Regions from separate parts of the Paenibacillus sp. 2003 genome, predicted to be linked through region 1. Evidence: riboswitches for the same ligand, from Rfam matches in the RefSeq annotation. Region 1 holds a riboswitch; each other region holds the start of a gene.

The links. A riboswitch is a leader RNA that binds a small molecule or an ion and turns the genes downstream of it on or off. The one in region 1 is predicted to bind cyclic di-AMP.
Region 2: another riboswitch for cyclic di-AMP. It lies ahead of J2X75_RS29180 (resuscitation-promoting factor); the one in region 1 lies ahead of J2X75_RS27295 (HAD family hydrolase).
Region 3: another riboswitch for cyclic di-AMP. It lies ahead of J2X75_RS29770 (C40 family peptidase); the one in region 1 lies ahead of J2X75_RS27295 (HAD family hydrolase).

The regions. Positions count from the first base shown of each region.
Region 1 is NZ_JAVDTB010000011.1:40,127-47,129, reverse strand. It holds gene J2X75_RS27320 (hypothetical protein) at 1-98, opposite strand, end outside; gene J2X75_RS27315 (zinc ribbon domain-containing protein) at 198-443, opposite strand; gene J2X75_RS27310 (organic hydroperoxide resistance protein) at 654-1,073, opposite strand; gene J2X75_RS27305 (Nramp family divalent metal transporter) at 1,416-2,768, shown strand; gene J2X75_RS27300 (HAD family hydrolase) at 2,911-3,594, opposite strand; gene J2X75_RS27295 (HAD family hydrolase) at 3,773-4,171, opposite strand; cyclic di-AMP (ydaO/yuaA leader) riboswitch at 4,287-4,462, opposite strand; gene J2X75_RS27290 (glutathione peroxidase) at 4,834-5,313, shown strand; tRNA gene J2X75_RS27285 (tRNA-Leu) at 5,462-5,544, opposite strand; gene J2X75_RS27280 (urease accessory protein UreF) at 5,989-6,690, shown strand; gene J2X75_RS27275 (hypothetical protein) at 6,957-7,003, shown strand, end outside.
Region 2 is NZ_JAVDTB010000014.1:47,268-54,270, reverse strand. It holds gene J2X75_RS29190 (HD domain-containing protein) at 1-30, shown strand, start outside; gene J2X75_RS29185 (TatD family hydrolase) at 363-1,133, shown strand; cyclic di-AMP (ydaO/yuaA leader) riboswitch at 1,375-1,628, shown strand; gene J2X75_RS29180 (resuscitation-promoting factor) at 1,902-3,086, shown strand; gene rnmV (ribonuclease M5) at 3,242-3,787, shown strand; gene rsmA (16S rRNA (adenine(1518)-N(6)/adenine(1519)-N(6))-dimethyltransferase RsmA) at 3,792-4,694, shown strand; gene yabG (sporulation peptidase YabG) at 4,754-5,650, shown strand; gene veg (biofilm formation stimulator Veg) at 5,804-6,079, shown strand; gene J2X75_RS29155 (small, acid-soluble spore protein, alpha/beta type) at 6,330-6,506, shown strand; gene ispE (4-(cytidine 5'-diphospho)-2-C-methyl-D-erythritol kinase) at 6,656-7,003, shown strand, end outside.
Region 3 is NZ_JAVDTB010000016.1:15,938-22,940, forward strand. It holds gene J2X75_RS29750 (4a-hydroxytetrahydrobiopterin dehydratase) at 1-217, shown strand, start outside; gene rbsK (ribokinase) at 262-1,245, shown strand; gene J2X75_RS29760 (c-type cytochrome) at 1,320-1,676, opposite strand; gene J2X75_RS29765 (GNAT family N-acetyltransferase) at 1,827-2,321, opposite strand; gene J2X75_RS29770 (C40 family peptidase) at 2,677-3,147, opposite strand; cyclic di-AMP (ydaO/yuaA leader) riboswitch at 3,151-3,288, opposite strand; gene J2X75_RS29775 (hypothetical protein) at 3,534-4,385, opposite strand; gene J2X75_RS29780 (M1 family metallopeptidase) at 4,396-6,387, opposite strand; gene J2X75_RS29785 (YwhD family protein) at 6,489-6,992, shown strand.

The sequences.
Region 1 (7,003 bases):
TTTGTACCGTCTACCAAATTCATTTTGAATTCGTACAATCCGTCTTCCTTGTTACCATAAGCTAATTCTAAATCTGCAATACGCGGTCTATAAGACATGGATATCACCTGTTTAATTCAAATTTGGTTCATGCAATGACACTACTCAGTACTAAGTTATATTAAAGAAATTTCAGTTCAATGTCAACTCGCGCATGTCTACCCGCCAAACAGAATATCCAGAATAGTCCCAACCTGCCCCTGTTTTTTCCCTTTCAAGACATCCGGATCAAATACTTCAACATACCCGCAGGAAGCACAAGCCACGAACAGGTAGTGGTTATGCTGGATATCGAACATCTTGCTCAGGCCTGCTCCTGACATGGAAACTTCCTTAATGTTACAATCCGTCCCCCTGCATTTCGTACACACAAATCGCCGCTCGATCATCTCTTCAATACTCATCTTTGTTCCCCCTTTATGGAATGTGTAGCATGAAGTGGGAGTGCAATTATGTAAAATAGTACGCGATCTGGCATCTAATCTCCTGCATCATGTCCATATATTATAATCAACACAAAACCCTGCCGATTGCCAGCAGGGCTTTGTAGTCGAACATCAGGTATCTGGGATACCCTGCTCTATATGTTCCCTTTACTTGCCGGGAGTCAAATCTTAGACTACGTTTAAAACAACATCAATGTTGCCACGTGTTGCTTTGGAATATGGACAGAAATCATGCGCCTTGCGGGCCAGTTCCTCTGCTTGACTGTGATCTACACCAGGCATGCTAACGTCCAGACGAACAGACAGCTGGAAACCGTCATCCGCAGGGTCTTTACCAATGGATACGTTACTTGTAACGACCACATCCTCCAATTTCACACCTGCTTTGCGTGCTACATTGGCAAGGGCACTTTCATAACATGCTCCATATCCAGCGGCAAAAAGCTGCTCAGGGTTAGTACCTTCACCACCGGAGCCACCAAGCTCTTTTGGCATTTTCAGATCATGCTTAAGCACGCCATCCGAAGAAGTCACGGAACCTGTACGTCCACCTTTAACTGTCGCTACTGCTGTATATAAAGCTTCCATTAAGAATCTCTCCCTTATCCATATAGTTTTTACTGCCTTCCTTTCAATTTAAACTTCTGGCTCATTTTGAAACGCAATTTTATATCTTTATCAGCTTTTACAACTTTATTATTTTCATGCATTTCAATGCCATGGCTGTATTTTCCCTAAGGTTGGGTAATATACGAAGGGGCATCTTCAAGCTGCAACCGAAATTTTGTGCTGATACATAAAAGTTGCACTAGACAAAAACAATTGAAGGAGTACAATGTAACAATAAACATAAAAATTTAGATATATCATGAGCGGTTTGTTCCGCAACAATATTTCCAAATCAATAATTCAAAGTCAGGTGATTATCGTATGAGTAAAAAAAATCCGTTCAACGCTACTTCAAGAGAATCATTGTCTACTGCGGGCATCGCCCCTTCCCTTGGAGAAGCACACAGTTCCATGAAAGTTCCGCAGAATGCCGCATGGTGGAAGAAATTCCTCGCCTTTGTAGGCCCAGGATACCTTGTTGCCGTAGGTTACATGGACCCCGGGAACTGGGCAACAGATATCGCAGGCGGCTCACAGTTCGGGTATACCTTGTTATCCGTTATCCTGTTATCAAACCTGATGGCCGTTGTCCTTCAGTCGCTGGCTGGCAAGCTCGGCATCGTCACTGGACGGGATCTGGCTCAAGCCTGTCGTGAACGATTCAGCATGCCTGTTGTCATGATGTTATGGATACTGTGTGAGCTTGCCATTGCAGCCACCGATCTGGCTGAAGTCATTGGTTCTGCCATCGCGTTAAAGCTGTTATTTAACATTCCCATGTTATACGGCGTTATCATCACCGCAGTTGATGTACTCCTGATTCTTGTACTGCAAAACAAAGGCTTCCGTGCCTTGGAGACTCTCGTCATTGTGCTGATGGCAACCATCGCCCTCTGCTTCGGTATTGACCTGTTTCTGGCAAAACCGGATATGGGCGGTGTGCTCCATGGTTTTGTACCAAATGTTGAGATTCTGCAAAACCCGGCTATGCTCTACATCGCCATTGGTATTATTGGAGCAACCGTGATGCCGCATAATCTGTATCTGCATTCTTCCATTGTGCAGACCCGTCAGATCGAACAGACACCACAGGGCAAAAAAGAAGCCATTCGGTACTCGACCATGGACTCTACGATCGCGTTGACACTGGCCCTGTTCATCAATGCGGCCATCCTGATTGTATCTGCTGCTGTATTTCACAGTGCTGGCATGACGCAGGTTGCCGAGATCGCAGATGCCTACCATCTGCTGACACCTCTTTTGGGTACAACGGTTGCAAGTATCCTGTTCGGTGTGGCGCTGTTAGCATCAGGTCAGAACTCTACCCTTACAGGTACACTCGCTGGGCAGATCGTTATGGAAGGTTTCCTGAACATTCGAATTCCGGCTTGGCTGCGCAGACTAGTCACACGTCTGATCGCCATCATCCCGGCGGTAATTGTGACAGCCATTGCAGGAGAACATGGCACAGAAGAACTGCTCATTTTGAGCCAGGTCGTGCTGTCTCTTCAATTGCCCTTTGCTGTAATTCCCCTGGTGATGTTCACAAGTGATAAAAAAAGCATGGGTGCATTCGCCAACAAAATGTGGCTCAAAATCATCTCATGGTTCATTGCAGCTGTTATCGTTGTGCTGAATGTATATCTGATCATTCAAACGATCCGGTTATTCTAATCTCGTTCTAATCGACTAAATACTAAAAAGGCTGATCAACTCTGGTATGCAATACCCAAGTTGATCAGCCTTTATTGTTGCAATACAGCAACATGTTTCCTTTTATAGTAAAACTCAAACTCCAATAAACAACCATCTAAATCTAATCCTGATTTGGTATCAGTAATGGCAGGAGTTGATCCAATGAATCCACAGTCCAATCCGCACGTTTGTCATCCGATAGTTCTGGCTGGAATCTTCCGTAACCCTGCATAATTCGAATCGTACGCATGCCCAGCTTCCGAGCAGGTATAATGTCGTTATCGATCCGATCGCCGATCATGACGGCTTCCTCCGGTTTACAACCGGCCTGCTTCAAGGCCACAGCGTATAACTCAGGGTCTGGCTTGGACACTCCTTCTTCAGCCGAACATGCCAGAACATCAACATACTTCCGCAACCCGTAGCTCTCCAGTCTCTCTTCCGTTCCAGGACTCTGATTGGCAATAATACCAATGCGATAATGCCGTGACAACTGCTGAAGAACGGAATCCGCTGAAGGAAAAGGACGTTCAAGATCTTTTTGAAACTTCAACTTGTCCTGAATCTGTTTCTGGTGTCCCTCGTCTTCAACAAATGTGCGAATCGCCACTCTCATAGGCCATTGCTCATATTTCTGGTAACAGTTCGCGAACAGTTCGCGTACCGCCTCAATCTTCACCGGATACCCCAATGCACAGGCTTCGCGGACGAACTGTCCGATAATATCATCAACCGGCTCCCATTCATCCACCAGCGTATCTCCAACATCAAAAAACAACCATTTCAATCCACCTACATCCGGCACGCCAATTCCTCCTTGTAAGCCACAGGTGATTCCTGATCCTAATCTAAAAGTTCGCGTTCACCTTTAAACCCATAAAAAAGAAGACTCACCATCATGCATGAGTCTCCTCAAACTTCCGTTTATCGATACATTCAATTATAACAGGCACCTTACACCTGAGCAATCACAAGCTATGGCATTAACCATTGAGGAGAAAGCCAACTTCCCCATTGAGCGAATATACAATCCGGTCTGCGCCCATGCCCCGATAGATGCCCTTAGGATGACTCTGCTCCGTAATGACGCACAGGGATTTCGAAGTCCATGAACGGCAGATCTGTAAATAACGACAGGTCAGATTCAGGCTGTTCTCGAAAATAAACACGTTACCTACGCTGCCCTGCGGCAAAAACCATTTTTGAGCTGCAGCTGTATTCATGCGAATGACATGTTCTACTCCGATTCTACGGAGTCTGCGCTCTTCCCCTGCACTGTTGGTTAGAACGGCAAACGGCATTTTTTTGTACATCAGCAATTTAATAAATTTGCGTCCTGCTTCATTTGGAGCAGTCACTAAAATCATCTCAGTATCCATCATTCGTTCCTCCCTTGGCGTGAAAAGACAACAAAAAAGAAGCGTGGGGGACCAAGGCCTCCCGAACGCTTCTTAAATAACCCATGGCGAAAACACCATGAACCAGCGTACGGCTTGTTGCCTCTCCCTTTAACGCTTACGAGGTTAGCTGACGGATTCGGGCGCGAGAGTCGCCCTATTTCCGGCTGTCACCGGAAAATTCACCCCATGAATGCCCACTGTCCTGGACAGCGCATTCCGTTGGTTCCCCCGTTTCCCATTCATCAATGAATGGAAACTCAGCGATTAAAACATCGTTCGTATATCTTAAGGTAAGATCGAGCGATATTATCGTTTGTTTCGTTTTTCAAGTACAATTTAGTTTAAATTGAAATTACGTTATGAATCATACACCCCCGCCATGACGGTGTAAAGTCCTTACAGATCACCAAATCGGCAGATTTTTGCCAATACTCGTTTATAATAACGCTTACAATAAGGTTATACTCTATCCATCTCTTCAAGGCTATCTAATTCTCACTCTGACGAAAATCACTTCGCAATTCATTCACGTATTCTGCACAACTTGCCTGTTTTGATGCTTTTAACACCACATTAGTTTTGCAATATTTAATTGTAGCCAATATAATAGAAGATATAAGAGTAAATAAATGGAGGCGATTTAGATGACAGTCTACGATTACAAAGTGAATACCCTTCGCGGTCAAGAAGTTGAAATGTCCGACTACCGTGACAAAGTGCTCCTGATTGTGAATACGGCAAGCTCATGCGGCCTCACTCCTCAATTCAAAGGTCTGCAAGAACTGCAAGACAAATTTCAAGATGCTCCATTTGAAGTTCTTGGTTTCCCAAGCAACCAGTTTGCACAGGAAAAAGGATCTTCCGACGATATTGCCGAGTTCTGTCAGATGAATTATGGCGTAAGCTTCCCAATGTTTGAGAAAATTGATGTGAACGGCTCAAGCGCTCACCCTCTTTTCCAACACCTTAGCACAGAAGCTCCTGGCCTGCTCGGCTCCAAAGCAATCAAATGGAACTTCACCAAATTCCTTGTGGATCAGAACGGACAGGTACTGAAACGTTATGCTCCCAAAACAACACCGGACAAGATTGAAGAAGATATCAAGAACTTACTTCAAAAATAATACACAGGCCACCCGTAGCCGTAAGGTAGAGCACCATTGCCCCGGTAATGGATGGCTTTTTTTCTCAACCCAGATGTCATACTGTTCGAAAAAGACAAAAAAAGAAGCTCTCCAATAACGGAAAGCTTCTTTTTCATCGTTCATATGATGCGGTCGAGAGGACTCGAACCTCCACGGGCATACGCCCACTACCCCCTCAAGATAGCGTGTCTGCCATTCCACCACGACCGCATGTCGTAAATAATCGGCAACAGAATTGATTATACCGGGTTCAGAACTAAAAGTAAAGTATTTTTTAATACTACTTTTTCAGCTAGGCATTTTCATCAAAAATCGCATAATCTCGTCATCTTTACCCATGAACTGCATATTATTAGATTTGATCTCCTCTTTTTCGGTAAGAGCCGATCTTGTTGATTCATTTATATATAGTCCTTCCTTCTATATAGTTCTCCCTGCACTCCACCACACAAATGACACATTAAGTTATATAAAATAACACAAATATTAAATTACAGATTTAATCCATTAAATTTCACGGATACCATTGACAAAAAGTGGACATTTATGGGAAGATAACTATCATATAATTCGGATTTATAAACATAAAGCAAACAAAAAGGATTATAAATGTCACTATAAGTGACATTTAACGAACACAGGAGGCGAATGATTGTGAACCGTGGGAATAAGCTGCTCGATTATGTCAACCTGCTTGATTCCTCTATTCAGGTTGGAGGGTTCACCCATTCCTTCGGCATGGATATCCATATCAGGGAGGGTACCATTCGTAATGCTGAAGATCTCGAATCATTCATGCGTTGTCAGTTGCATCCCAGCATCGTTCGTCTTGAAGGTATGGCCATCAAAGGCATCTATACCGCAGCAGATCACAAAGATACATGGCGGATAGCTCTAATCGACAAGCTCGTCCATGTTCAGCGAACCCCTGGAGATCTCAGAGAACAAGCTGCCGCCATGGGTAAACGATTGATCAGACTTGCACGTGCTCTGCACCCCTGGATTGAATTCAGCCAGCTCGAACAGATCTGTGCCAAATACGATTCGGTTGGCTGCCTCTCCACTGTTCACGCCTGGATTAACCACCACCTCGACATCCCGGTCGAGGAGGCGGTCCTTGGTTACCTGCATTCAGCCATGAATGCCTGCATAACCGAAGCCTCCAAAGTCATTCCCCTGAACAACGATACAACCAAGGATCTGATGGTCCGCCTGGCCACAGATCTGGAGAATGAATGGAAGACCGTCAGCGCCTCGGCTGCGGATGGACTGGCACAGCCAACCTCGATGTCCATGAAATCGTTTTTCCCCAGTTTCCATATGCTTGGAGCTGGACTTCATGCCTACAGGGCCTAATCCTCTTCCTCCTCATACCTGCTCCCCTTCATTCAGACAAACTAAAAAACACGCGGCAACCTCCTTGCCGACGTGTTTTTTGTCATTTTATTTGTTTTATTTACGTATTTACGCCATTTATCATCACAAAATACACTTTTTTCCGTCTTTTTTAATTGTTAGATGACGAATTTACGTATATAATGAAACATACAGCTCGCATTTCTATATATTCTACATGATGAAAGGGCGGCTGAATACTACATTCTAACCAGGGGTGAACCCTTTTGAACAAGAAAAAACCAGTTACTCCGTTCGGATGGGCCATCAAACG
Region 2 (7,003 bases), on a different contig from region 1:
CCGTCACATATACGCCCCTATTTCTTGTAATCGTGTGGGTATAATCCGATGAAGAATTTCGATATCAAAACACTTTCTAAAAGAGCTATTTTTCATGATACAGTAATCTGCTTTAATGGGGCGTATATGTAGATCGACATAATTTTGTAAATGCAAGCAGGAAGAATGAGCACAATTAGCAATATATAGATCAGAATATCCGTATATCTTCTATATATTGTAGTTGTGAAGAAACAAACGTAATGATGTAATACACAGATACCCAAAATGTTTTATGTATGAGTCATTGAATTATTGAATTTTACAAATTTGATTTTGAAAAAGAAGATAGTCGTTATTTCGACATGAAGGGAGATACAGACATGATGCTGTTCGACACACATACACATCTGGATGCACCACAATTCGACGAGGACCGCGAGGACATGATTCAGCGTGCTGTGGATGCAGGAGTTGGTCGCATGATCAACATTGGTTTTAACCGGGAGACAATTCCAACCACAATGAAACTCGCTGAAACATATGACTTTATATATGCAGCTGTAGGGTGGCATCCCGTAGATGCGATCACAATGCAGGAGGGCGATTTGGAGTGGATTGCATCTTTATGCAAACATGAAAAAGTGGTTGCGATCGGTGAGATTGGATTGGATTATCATTGGGATACATCACCAAAAGAAATACAGCATCGCGTATTACGACAACAAATTGCTTTGGCGCGTGAAGTGAACATGCCGATTGTCATCCATAATCGGGATGCACATGAGGATATCATAAGAATTTTGCGTGAAGAGAAGGCGGGTGAGGTTGGTGGTGTAATGCACTCGTTCTCGGGCAGCTGGGAAACAGCGAAAAGTTGTCTAGATATGGGCTTCCATCTCTCTTTCGGAGGACCGATCACATTCAAAAATGCAAAGCAGCCCAAAGAGGTGCTGGCGAAGGTTCCTATGGACCGGTTTTTCATTGAAACAGATGCTCCATATTTGACACCTCACCCTTATCGTGGGAAGCGAAATGAGACAGCGCATGTACGTCTGGTTGCAGAGGCAGCAGCGGAAATTAAAGGCATTTCGGTGGAGGAAATTGCTGCAATAACAACCAAAAATGCCATGGAACGATTTGGAATTCGTTAAAAAAACGAGCAAATGAGGTGAAAAAGGCAGGTAAGCGGAGGTAATTTGCCCTTTGATCCAAATAAATCAAGAATATTACAATATTTTAACCAAATATTCAGAAAAACGTACTTGATCAACGCTTTACAACATGCATCAAAACAGGATATCATCTTTTCAGTGAATTGTTGTGCGGAAAATTGGACAGATGTTCGGGGGATGAACAAAGGGACACTTTCCGATGAAACAACATTACTTTCATGAATCAGTCTCGCTGAGTCTCCGTTAACGGAGAGCGGGGGAACCAATAGGGCTTAAACATCGGTGTATTTGGCCGATGCGCAACGTTCGCTGACCCAAAAGCAGCGAAGGGAACTGCGAAGCCGTATTTGATTTCTTCTTTGGGTCTCGGGGTGAATTCAAGGGCGTCCGCCATGAGCGGGTGACCTAAGATAGGGCGGCTCTCTTTCGCCCGAACCCGACAGCTAACCTCGCAAGCGGAAAAAGAGAGGCAACCTCGTGCATGAATTTCCGATATTCAAAATCATTCGGAAGCCACGAAAGAGTTCCTCTTACACTCTTTCTTTGGCTTTTTTGTTTTTGAATAAAAGAAATATTGTCATCATACGGTAGGTATTCAGGAGGATGACATCATGTTGCGAAGATTGATTCATGGTGCAGAACCGGATTATGTTGGTCCAATCTGTGTTCTGTAGAAAATTTGGTATAGTCACGTCAAAGACATCATGCATTACTTTAGACGGCGAGGCTATGAAGGAGGACGGAGAAGTGGGCACATTCCAACCAGAAGAGACCCATGAGTCACGATCATCCAGTAAGTCTTTCGCGTTGCGGTGGAAGCATGAGAACATGCGTCAAATGGCATTGATCGCGATTTTCTCAATTGCGCTTACAATCATGATCTTGTTAGTCGTTTACGGTCAGGCCGGGAAACAAATTTCACTGGTTATTGATGGCAAAGCTCAGGTGGTAGAGACTCGTACAGGAATGCTTCAGGAAATGCTGGAGGAGCAGTCGATCACAGTCAGCCCTCACGATAAGGTATCCATGTCCATGAACGGGGCGATTACAGATGGAGACCGAATCGTTATTGAGCGGGCCGTTCCAGTCAACATTACGGCAGACGGAGACACCAAGACTCTGTATACAACCGATTCATCGGTAGAAGATGCAATTCAAAAATCAGGTATTCAAGTTGAAAGTAATGATAAAGTGTATCCGGCGCTTGGAACTTCGATCAAAGCGGATATGAAGATTCGTGTAGTGCGCGTAACAAAGCGTACAGTGGATGTAGAACATCCGATCGCTTACAAAGTAATTAAAACGGCTGACCCTAGCTTGTACAAAGGGGATAACCGTGTCGTTGTGAACGGCAAGGAAGGCAAACTTGTACAGCACATCGAAAAGGTATTTCAGGATGGGGAATTGGTCTCCAAAAAAATGGTCGGCAAATCTGTCGCGAATAATCGTGTAGATAAAGTGATTGCTGTCGGCACCAAAGCAAAACCGGTCGTGAAAGAACCAGAGATTCAGACCGTATCGGCTCAAACTTCAACAACCAAAAAGGCTACAACAACGAACTCGAAGAAAACATCTGCCTCGGGCAGCAAAGTAATTACCGTATCCGGGACTTCTTTTAAATACTCCAAAGTACTTAAAAATGTATCCATGACTGCCTACTCTTCCGAAGAGCCTGGCATTGGAACTAAAACAGCTTCCGGTACTCGTGTAACGGAAGGACGCACCATTGCGGTTGATCCCAAAGTCATTCCAATTGGCTGGTGGGTATATATCGAAGGTCTGGGATTCCGTCGTGCGGAAGATACAGGCGGTGCCATTAAAGGCAACAAAATTGATGTGTATTATGACAGTGTGAAGCATGCCCTGAATTTTGGACGTAAGAAAGGCAAGACGGTCTACGTGATCGGTCCGGTGAAGCCGGAAGCGAACTAAAATCGTTTTACTTTGAAATGGGAATGCTATAAAATAGTTGCATGAATGATTCATGCGGAATATGCGGCGGAGGAGTCTGAATTCAGTCTCCCCCGCCGTTTGGCAGAGAAGAGGATATTCCTCTTCTTTTTGCGTTAGAAAGGAAGAAATGGAACATGATAAAAGAAGTCATTGTGGTGGAAGGCCGTGACGATACGGTAGCCATCCGTCGTGCCGTTGAAGCCGATACAATAGAAACAGGTGGATCAGCCATCAACCAACGCATTCTGAAGCGGATTGCGCTTGCTCAGGAGAGACGGGGAGTCATTGTACTGACAGATCCGGATCATGCTGGCGAACGCATTCGTAAAATTATTGCGAATAAGGTCCCTGGCTGCAAACATGCCTTCATTCCGGAAGCCGATGCGACGCGCAAAGGAGACATTGGAGTGGAGAATGCCTCACCAGAGGCGATCCGTCATGCTCTGGCGCGTGTACATACTTCATACGAAGGTGCTCCGAGCCTGATCGATTGGGAGGACCTGATCGCGGCAGGACTTATTGTGCATCCGCAGGCTGCTGCACGTCGCATGGAGATGGGCAATCTGCTGGGCATCGGATATTGTAACGGGAAGCAGTTTCACAAACGTCTCAGTGTATTTCAGATTACACGGGAAGAGTTCTCTACAGCATTAGCGCAAATTGAACGTGAAGGATTGTGAGCATATGAAGGACATGGAAGAGACGATAGAAATTGCAACGCCCAAGCGAACCAAAGAAATTATTCAAAGACACGGATTCTCATTTAAGAAAAGTCTGGGCCAGAACTTTCTGATCGATCAAAATATACTGAACAAAATCGTTAATGCAGCCGATTTAGACCAGTCCAAGGGTGCACTGGAGATCGGTCCGGGTATTGGAGCCCTTACGGAACGACTCGCTCGGGTAGCTGGTCCTGTCACAGCCGTAGAGATTGATCAGCGCTTGATCCCCATCCTGGGAGAAGTGATGCAGCCTTATTCGAATGTACGTGTTCATCATGGGGACGTGCTGAAGCTTGATCTGGCTGAGTTGTTTAATACGGATTTTGCATCCGTGGACAAAGTCAGTGTCGTGGCTAACCTGCCTTATTATGTAACGACTCCAATCATGATGAAACTGTTGGAAGAGAAGCTGCCGGTAGACAGCATTGTTGTCATGATCCAAAAAGAAGTGGCTGAACGCATGGCTGCTGCACCAGGATCAAAAGACTACGGCAGTCTGAGCATCGCAGTTCAGTACTACAGTATGCCGGAGCTTGTGTGTATTGTGCCTCCTACAGTCTTCATTCCGCAACCTAATGTGGAATCAGCTGTTATTAAGCTGAAAGTGCGTGAGCAACCGCCAGTGGAGATTCCGGATGAAGCACACTACTTCGAAGTGGTACAGGCTTCTTTTGCCCAGCGGAGAAAAACAATCTCAAACAACTTGAAGGCACGCTTCTTCACAAAGGAGAACCGGGAACAGGCAGACATTCTGCTGGAGCAGGCAGGTATTCAACCGTCCCGACGCGGAGAGACATTGAGTCTGCAGGAGTACGCTACACTCAGCACCGTAATGTGGGAAGCAGGGGTACGTGCAGCGCTGTAAAATTTGAATGAACCAAACCGGGTCTTTGCCCATACGATGGGGTAGAGGTGATTACGTTGATGAATATCGGAGACTTGGTCGTTCGGAAGTCATACGGTGGCGATGTGACTTTTCGGGTGGAAGGCCTCCAGTTGGATGCTGCGGTCATTAAAGGGACTGAGTTCCGGCTGCTTGCCGATTCCCCAGTGGACGATTTGATACAGGTTCCCTATGAACCGCAAAGCGCCAAGACCAGACAGGCGCATGTTAAAGCACATCAGACCCTGTCTCGCCTGCAGCAGAATCGTATGGAACAGGCTGAGCGGAATCGTGAAGGTCTGGTACAGGATTGGTCTGCTCAGCAGGAACCGGCTTATTTTGAAATGCCTGGAAAGGTGCTTCATCTGGATGGAGATCCGAACTATTTGAAAAAAAGTATGGATCTCTATGAGCAACTTCGTGTGCCCGCAGAGGGACAATATGTCCATGAATCGGCAATGGCAGATACCTTATACCGCTTATTACCCAAAGTACGTCCGGATATCGTAGTTATTACGGGTCATGATGGGGTGCTAAAGACACGTCAGCCCTATGACTTATATAGTCTTGGTAGCTACAAGAACTCGCAAAATTTTGTGTCGGCCATTCAGGTGGCCAGACAATATGAACGCCATCTGGACGCACTCACTATTGTGGCAGGGGCCTGTCAGTCCCATTTTGAGGCACTGCTGCGCGCTGGAGCGAACTTTGCCAGTTCTCCAGGCAGAATTCTCATTCATGCACTTGACCCGGTCTATGTGGCAGCCAAGGCCTCCTTCACATCTGTGCGTGATACGGTCAATATGAGTGATGTTCTGCACAATACCATCAGTGGTAGCCAGGGTGTGGGTGGTGTCGAGACACGGGGGAGTTACCGGGTAGGTCTGCCTGGGCTGAATGATTTATCTACGTTAAAAGTGAACCCGTCGGCAGTCTGATGTAGGCCATTTAAAGTCCCAATTTGGGGCTTTTTTTGTTTGCAAAAAAATTCATTGACAACAACTTTTTGATGCTGATATAATAATTAGTTTTGATTTGACAATGACTGTAAAATCCGGTATAATGGACAAGAAAAGAGGTGGTCGTCGACAATGGCTAAAAACACGCTGTTGGATATCAAACGCAATCTCGATGCACATATTGGTCAGAAAATTATGTTGCGGGCTAATGGTGGCCGCCGTAAGACCATTGAGCGTACGGGTGTATTGGAAGAAACGTACCCTTCTGTTTTTATTGTTAAGCTTGATGAGGAGCAAGAAACCTTCAAGCGAGTATCTTATAGTTATGCGGATATACTTACGGAGTCGGTGGAAGTCATGGTTTATGACCCGGGCAGCCAGACGCATAGCTCCTATATGGAGACGTAAGTATCGATTTACAGGCGATTCGCCCCACAAGGCGGATCGCTTTTTTGTTTTTTTAAACACCAATTCGTCCTCTAACGTAACCCATACATACTCAGGAATGAGCGAGGAACGGTCGCGGCATACTATATGGACAGGTGAAGGGACAGTTTCTTAAAGCAATGCAGGAAACTGAATATAGCCTGATGACAAGATGTCCAAAACGTGAACGAACTCATCACATTATGAAGGATACTTTGGAGGAGGATGGTTCATGAGTCGCAGAAGAAGAAGTGTCATGTCAGAGGATCTGAAGAATGAGCTTGCGAAAGATCTTGGCTTCTATGATACGGTCCAAAAGGAAGGCTGGGGTGGAATCAAAGCCAAGGATGCAGGAAACATGGTGAAAAGAGCCATTCAACTTGCTGAGCAGGCTGCCCGCAAATCTTAATCCGGTTCAAGCAGACTGAAAAGCGGGGAAATCCGTCAGGAACAACCCCGCTTTTTCCCCTTAGATGCGGAATAGAAATGACTTGACAGCCCCATTTTGATATAATATGTTAAGTTGTCTTAGGGAAAAGGTGAGGACGGGTGAACGCCTTGAAAATTTACGAAAAAGCGCCTGCTAAAATTAATTTGATGCTGGACGTTTTACATAAAAGAAGCGATGGATTCCATGAAGTTGAAATGATCATGACCATGGTCGATCTGGCTGATCGGCTGGAAATGTCGGAGCTGCCGCGAGATACCATTTTCATCTCCAGTCAGGCGGGTTATATTCCGCTGGACGAGAAGAATCTGGCTTTCCAGGCAGCCAGACTCATTAAGGAGCGCTATAACGTGCGTACGGGCGTCCATATTCATCTGGATAAAAAGATTCCTGTTGCAGCCGGACTTGCCGGGGGCAGCAGTGATGCAGCAGCAGCGCTGCGTGGATTGAACCGTCTG
Region 3 (7,003 bases), on a different contig from region 1:
ACGTAAATTCGTGTTCTCCAACTACATGAAAGGGATTGCATTTGTGGATGAGGTCGCTGCGATCTCGGAAGCATTCAATCATCATCCTTTTATTACGATTGATTATACAACGGTTACGCTGCGTCTCACGTCATGGGATGCGGGTGGTATCACATCTGTAGATATCAAGGAAGCAGGGCAATATAACGAAGCTTATGACAAAATGAGGTCGGAATAACGAGGTCAGTTATTATCGCGCGGCCAGAAGTGAGTGAACCATACATGTCAGACTATAATCAGAAACAACCTCTTATTGCTGTCGTAGGCAGTCTCAATATGGATCTCGTGGTGAAGACAGACACGATTCCGGAAGAGGGAGAGACGGTGAGTGGTGAGGAGCTGCATTATCTCGCTGGTGGCAAAGGGGCGAACCAGGCTGTTGCCGCTGCGCGTCTGGGTGGACAGACTACGATGATTGGTGCGGTGGGATCGGACGGTTTTGGCGAACGTCTGCTGCACAGTCTGACGGAAAGTGGGGCAGATGCCTCGCAGGTTCGCATATTGGAAGACACGGTTACAGGGACGGCTTCCATCTGGCTCTCTCGGGGAGACAACCGGATTATCGTTATTCCTGGTGCGAATGGGCAGGTGGTGCCTGCGATGCTGGAAGAGGCGGATACGGTAAAAAGCCTGACTGCAGCCGCAGCGGTGCTGCTGCAGCTGGAGATCCCGCTGCCAGCGGTTACCCGCGCCGCCCAACTGGCGGCTGAAGGCAGCGCACTGGTGGTGCTCAACCCGGCTCCCGCGGTGCCGGGTCTGCCCCAGGAGCTCCTGCGGTGCGTCGACGTTGTCACGCCGAACCGCAGTGAGCTTGCCGTGCTTACCGGCCGGGATCATCTCCGGCCGGAAGACCTGGATGCGGCGGTCGCAGAGCTCGCTGCATCCCTCGGGGCCGCTGTCGTCACGACACTCGGCCCCGAGGGGGCTGTGTACGCGGCGGCACCTGGCGGCCGCGTACAAGCAGGGCGTGCCGGCGCGTGCCGTGCGCCCGGCTACGCCGTAAGCGCCGTCGATACGACCGGCGCTGGCGATTGCTTCAACGGCGCGCTGGCGGTAGCCCTCGCGCGCGGTGAGACGTTGGACGCGGCCGTAGGCTTCGCCATGGGTGCGGCCGCGTTATCCGTGACAAAGCTCGGCGCCCAGTCCGGGATGCCGTCCGCACGTGAAGTTGAGGCCTTTCTGGCTGAGCATGCCGCAGAGGCTTAATAATTGATATAACAAAGAGGCTCTTATTCTCCCAAAAGGGGATTAAGCGCCTCTTTGTTATGCGTGTGCAGAGATTATTTCTTCTCTGACAGCCACATGGCGATATTGGCAATCTCTTCATCCTGCAGTTTGCCCTTGAAGGAAGGCATACCGCCTTTACCTTTGACAATCGTAGTGTAGATCTTCTCCAGATCATCCTGACTACCGATGTTTGCCAGAGCAGGTCCTACGCCACCTTGAAGCTGATCCCCGTGACAGGAGATACAATTGGCTTTGACCAGTGCTTCAGCCTGTCCGGCATCCAATGTTACTTCCGGCATGGTTGGCTTGGCTTCTTCAGCCACTTCTTCTTTCCCTGGAAGCGTAAACATTAAAACAATAGCTAAAGCGCATGCTGCAAAAAATACTCCGCTCATGATCCATTTGTGCATCCCTTATGTCCCCTCCAGAATGAAAGATCATCTAACCTGAAACTATCCATATCATTATAACGGAACCTGTACTGACATCATAGCATTTTGTGGGAAATTTTTGAACTAATCACATAACAAGGCGCAAATTTGGTTGTTTTGCAATGGATTTTAATCACGAGGCCCTTCATAAACCATACAGTGAAAGGGCTTTAAGCCGCTTGGGGTCTGTCGCTCGTATGTATCCTGGGTGACAAATCCACTCTTCAGATAGACTTGAATGGCACGAGCATTCCAAGTGAGCACTTCCAGATCGATCTCATTCTTCGGATTTCGGCGAATGGCTTCCTGTACAATGGCCGTGACAAAAGCTGTGCCTTGACCCTGACCACACAGCTCTGGATGCATGCCAAGGCCAATCCGGGTTACCCCTTGAAGTGGGAAGTATTGAGCAAACCCACATATACGATCGTTCTGATCCAGGACGATCGCATATTGCTCTTGCCGCAGCTGTGCATCTCCGAATTCCACTTCCAGAGCTTTCATCTGCTCCCAGGGGAGCCAGCTGTAGATATTGTAAGGCGGGTCATACTGCCAACTGCAGATAAGCTCCGCATGTTCTTCTCGCATGGGTACAACGTGAAACGTCACAGGGGTTTCCTTCATACACCTGCATGCTCCTTTCCTTGAAACAGAACTCTTTGTCCACTCTACAAAAGAGATGTTCATTTAGCAAGTCTTCCTTCCCAAGAAAAAAAATGAAACAAAAGTTCCGGTAATTCCGTTTATATTATAACGGGATGGGTAAAAACATCATAAGGGCACGGACAAACGAACGCAAAATGGACTTGCTGATGTCGCAGGATATACCCCGAGTATAACTTGTAATATAAATAAGGATTGAAGCACAAAAAAACCGCCGGATACATTCCTGCGGAGAATGTACCGGGCGGTTCTGTTATGCTTCTTGCTTCGTTCCAGTATGGTTAATGGTTACAGCATCATGTTGCTCAGCTTGTCCCTAGTCAAGGGCCAGTGATTCATATGCGTCCGTGCTCATAATCCGTTTCGCGCCAACATAACGATTGGCCCAATAGTTTTCACTCAATGCACTGATCGTAACGCCTTTGGAAGAAGAGGAGTGTGCGAACTTTCCATCCCCTACAAAGATTCCTACATGGGATACGCCTTTACCTGTTGTATTAAAGAACACCAGATCGCCAGCTCTCATTTCCATGCGGGATACGGAATCGCCCATGTCGAATTGGGAACTGGATTGGCGTGCCAAATCAATACCCAACTTGTCGAATACATACCGTGTAAATCCGGAGCAGTCAAAGCCGTTAAGCGTTGTTCCCCCACTTTTGTATGTAGTTCCCATTGCTGAATCAATTACTGTGTCCATCTTTGAATCTGCGAATGCGCTACCTGCACCAAGCGATAAAGCGAATGTGATGCTAAGTACAGCTGCGGTTAATTTCTTCTTGAACAAGAGATATTCCCCTTCCAACGCCTGCGAGGTTAGCTTAAGGATTCGGTTGAAGGTCCCCTATGATCCCTCTGTAGCAAGATCAATTCACCCATAACTGGTTCCCCCGCTTCCCAGGTGCCAGGAATTTGGCTATGCTAGTTATGCACCTGCGAAATCAAGAAATGACGATTTAATTTTAAGTAGTTACAAATATGAATGTAAAGATTACAAAGTTGTTACTAAAAACTCACTGCGATTATTGTAACAGAGGAGTACGGCTTTGGCAACGTTTAGCAACAAATTTAGCAAAAAAAACCTCGACCTTTGACGGGGAAAGGTTGAGGTTTGCCTATTTATAAGTACATATTAGGCCATGAGTTTAACATGTGATGGTAACAATTTTTAAACTATGTGCTCTCACCTTTGGATATTTTGGACTGCCATAATCGGAAATGGCTGCATATTTTCCACAGACTTAATAGACATCTGGCAAGTGGATACGTCTGTTGTAGTATAAGTCCGGTAAGTCCCGTTAATAACCATGAGGCTGAAGTGAATGCCCCAAAGACGAGCAGGTGTACTCCGCCCAGCAGGAGTGCAATGCCGATTACAGCGGTGAGATGACGCAGTGCAATCCAGAGTGCTTTGAGAGTACCGTGAGCCCCGCCTTCTCCTTCTGGTGCCGACACACCGAACTGCATGTAGAGTATGGCATGGTGGATGATCCAACCATATACAATCCAGGCAGCAACATAAGGTATACCAGGCAAAAGTAATTGAAGGGAATGAAATCCGTCCATGAGAATCGAGTAGAGCTTCGGTATGAGCCAGTAGGCGGGCAGAAGTATCAATAAAGTACGTATGGTGTGGAGCAGCAGCATCGGTTTCCACAGATTTTTGATTCCGCGGACAAAGGGGATGCGCTCTTCTGTAGAATTAAAGTGCTGAAGTGAGTAGAGCAGTCCTGCCTGAATGAGGGGGCTGATCAACATGCGAACCAGCAGCATGCCCCCTAGAATCCATAGATAACGATGAACCTCCGGATGGGTAGACAGGTTAAGTTGACTTTCCATTTTGAACAAAAGTGTACTCAGCTCCCCTGCATCAGCATCTGGATAGCGCAGGAGCAGTGGGATGACAGCCGATTGTACCATTCGATAGAAGAAATATCCCCAAATGAGTTGATAGAGAAATAAGAGTGCGGCAATGAACATATGCTGACGGACGAGAAACCAGCCTTCACGTATTTTCGCTTTCACCGTTTCCACCTCACCATGACAGACCTCCGAATATGGCTTCTATTAGTTTGGTTACACTCATGCTCCAGCGGGACTTCGCCCGCTCATCCAGTCCGGATTTCAGGAAATTGTTCATATGGCGGTTCTCCAGCACGATCGTGTACAGGGGATCGGTCATGGCCCAGGATACGGGGGATGTGTGAGTTAATTTATAGGTAATGCGGTCTTCTTTGCCATCCCATTGCTTGGTGAGGATATGTCCATCTTCAAAAGCAATTCGAACAGGAACGGCGTTGTAATCACTCCCTCTTTTTGCGATCGTCACGGATGACTCGTACAATGTTTGGCCGTCTTTCTGTACAGGCGTAACACGAATCTTCTCTACAGCAAAGTCAGCCATTCCGTTACCATAGACGTATTGGTCAAAATAATCAGACCAGGAAGTGCGGGTCACTTGTTCCACAACGTTTTGAAAATCAGCCGAAGTGGGATGTTTGAAGCGGTACTTCTTCACATAGGTAGAGAGAATGCGTTCCATCTTTTTTGTGCCGACTTGATGTTCGATACCAAGCAATACAAGCTTGCCACGTGTATAGACATTGGCTGCATACTCATTCTGTGAATCGAACTTCCAGGATTCTTGTGTTAAGGATGAAGGAGACGTAATCAGTCCCGATTGTACCGGCAGATTCGGAATCAATCCGTATTCCTGCTCCATCAGTTTGTCTTCTGCATATGAGGTGAATCCCTCATCCAGCCAGGCTTCTTCGAATTCGTTGCTGGCAACCATGCCGTAGAAGTACTGGTGTCCAATCTCGTGGACTACGGTACGTTCCAGGTCATAACCTGGGGTAGTATCATCGGCTCCAAAGGCCGTAACTAGCGTAGGGTATTCCATACCTCCAGCACCGTTCCCCGCTTTGGGTGGAACAACGATGGATAAGGTAGCGTAAGGATATGGGCCAAACCATTTGCTATAATTGGCTAGTGCGGCCTTCGCGGCATGGAAATAACGTTCTTTTAGATCCTGATGAGCAGGGTCCAAATATAACTTGATTCGTACACCAGGCACATTGGGTGCAGAGAAGGGTTCCTCGGCGTAGACAAAATCCGGTGAAGCTGCCCAGGCAAAATCATGTACATCATCGGCATAGAATTGATAGACCTTTTCTCCATTCTTCACCACAGCTTGCTGCGTTGGAAATCCGGTAGCAGCCACTTTGTATGTTTCAGGCACCCGAATACGTACACTATATATACCGAAGTCAGCGTAAAACTCTGAATTGCCATGGTACTGGTGCAGATTCCAGCCTTCCGTTGTTCGTCCACGTCTGCCCACAGGTTCATAGGCACTTAATTTGGGAAACCATTGACCTGCCATGACAAAATGATCAGCAGTTCCCATCCGGGCAAAAATCTTTGGCAGATTCACTTCAAATCGGGTGTGGAGTGTGATACTTTCCCCGCCTTTGACGGGTTTGGGCAGGCGTACTTTAATGAGGGTGGTGTCCTTGATATTTCCGTCATCTGGTTGCACATACTGCATCCGGTGCAGCAGAGAGAGCCCGTCCTCCGTTTTCATTTCGGTAATGTTCATGGAACCATAACCATTGGTAGGCATGACATCACCCCGAAGCTTTCCACCGGATTCCTTCATAAAGGTGGTGTCAGCAGAAGAGAAAGCGTTGGGATACATATGAAAGTAAAGCTCGCTGACGGTTTTTTTGCCTGGATGAGTCCAGGTGATCGTCTGAGTCCCTTTCAATACGTTTCCATCGACCAGCTTCACATCCATGTGATATTCCACAACACGGTTGCTGTACACTTCGGCTGTAGGGGTCTGTACACTTTCTGGAGGTGCTGGGGTTGGAGCTATTGCCTTGGGCTTGCCCGATTCGGGGGCGAGTACTGGCAATTCGGAATGAGTTGAGCGATTATAACCCAGAGTGATCCATATCCCTCCGGCAAGTACACACAGGGCCAGGGATGCAGTGAGCCAGCTCTTGGCGCGTCGTGGAATCATCGTTAAATACCTCCCGTTGACAAGCATCTAAAGCATGTATATGTTTGCAATGGGACAATTATTAGTTAAAATATTTGTATCAACCCTTGGAGGTTATAAACATGGACCAAAACGAGCAAAACGGCAAAAAACAGATTGCCTTGAATATCGTTAGTGCAAAAAGCAAGCATAAAGGCTTCGGTGCAGGCTCCATTGATCTGAATAACCTTTCCCCGGTCATTATTGATAATGGAGAGGCCAAAATCGATATCGGTGCGATGCATGCGAAGAGCAAGGTGGAACGCAATATCAAGTTCTCTACCAATCGTGAAGATGTGCCCAACGGACGCCAGGTATGGCTGGTGTGGGTAGCTGTCGATCGCACGGAGGAAGGCCAACTGTATGGTGGAGCAACGGCATGTGAGATGTGGATTGATACGGAAGCAAGACGTGGATGGAAACTGCTGGCGGAACATGTGAATCGCATGGATTATGCCTTGAAGCGTCGCTTCATGCTGGATGAGCTTGGACCCGAAGCTCGAGCTGCACTTAAGACACTGTTGATCTCACACAACGAAGAATGGTGGAATGCTTCTCCAGATGAATTGAAAGAAGCACTCGCCTAAGGCAGATCATT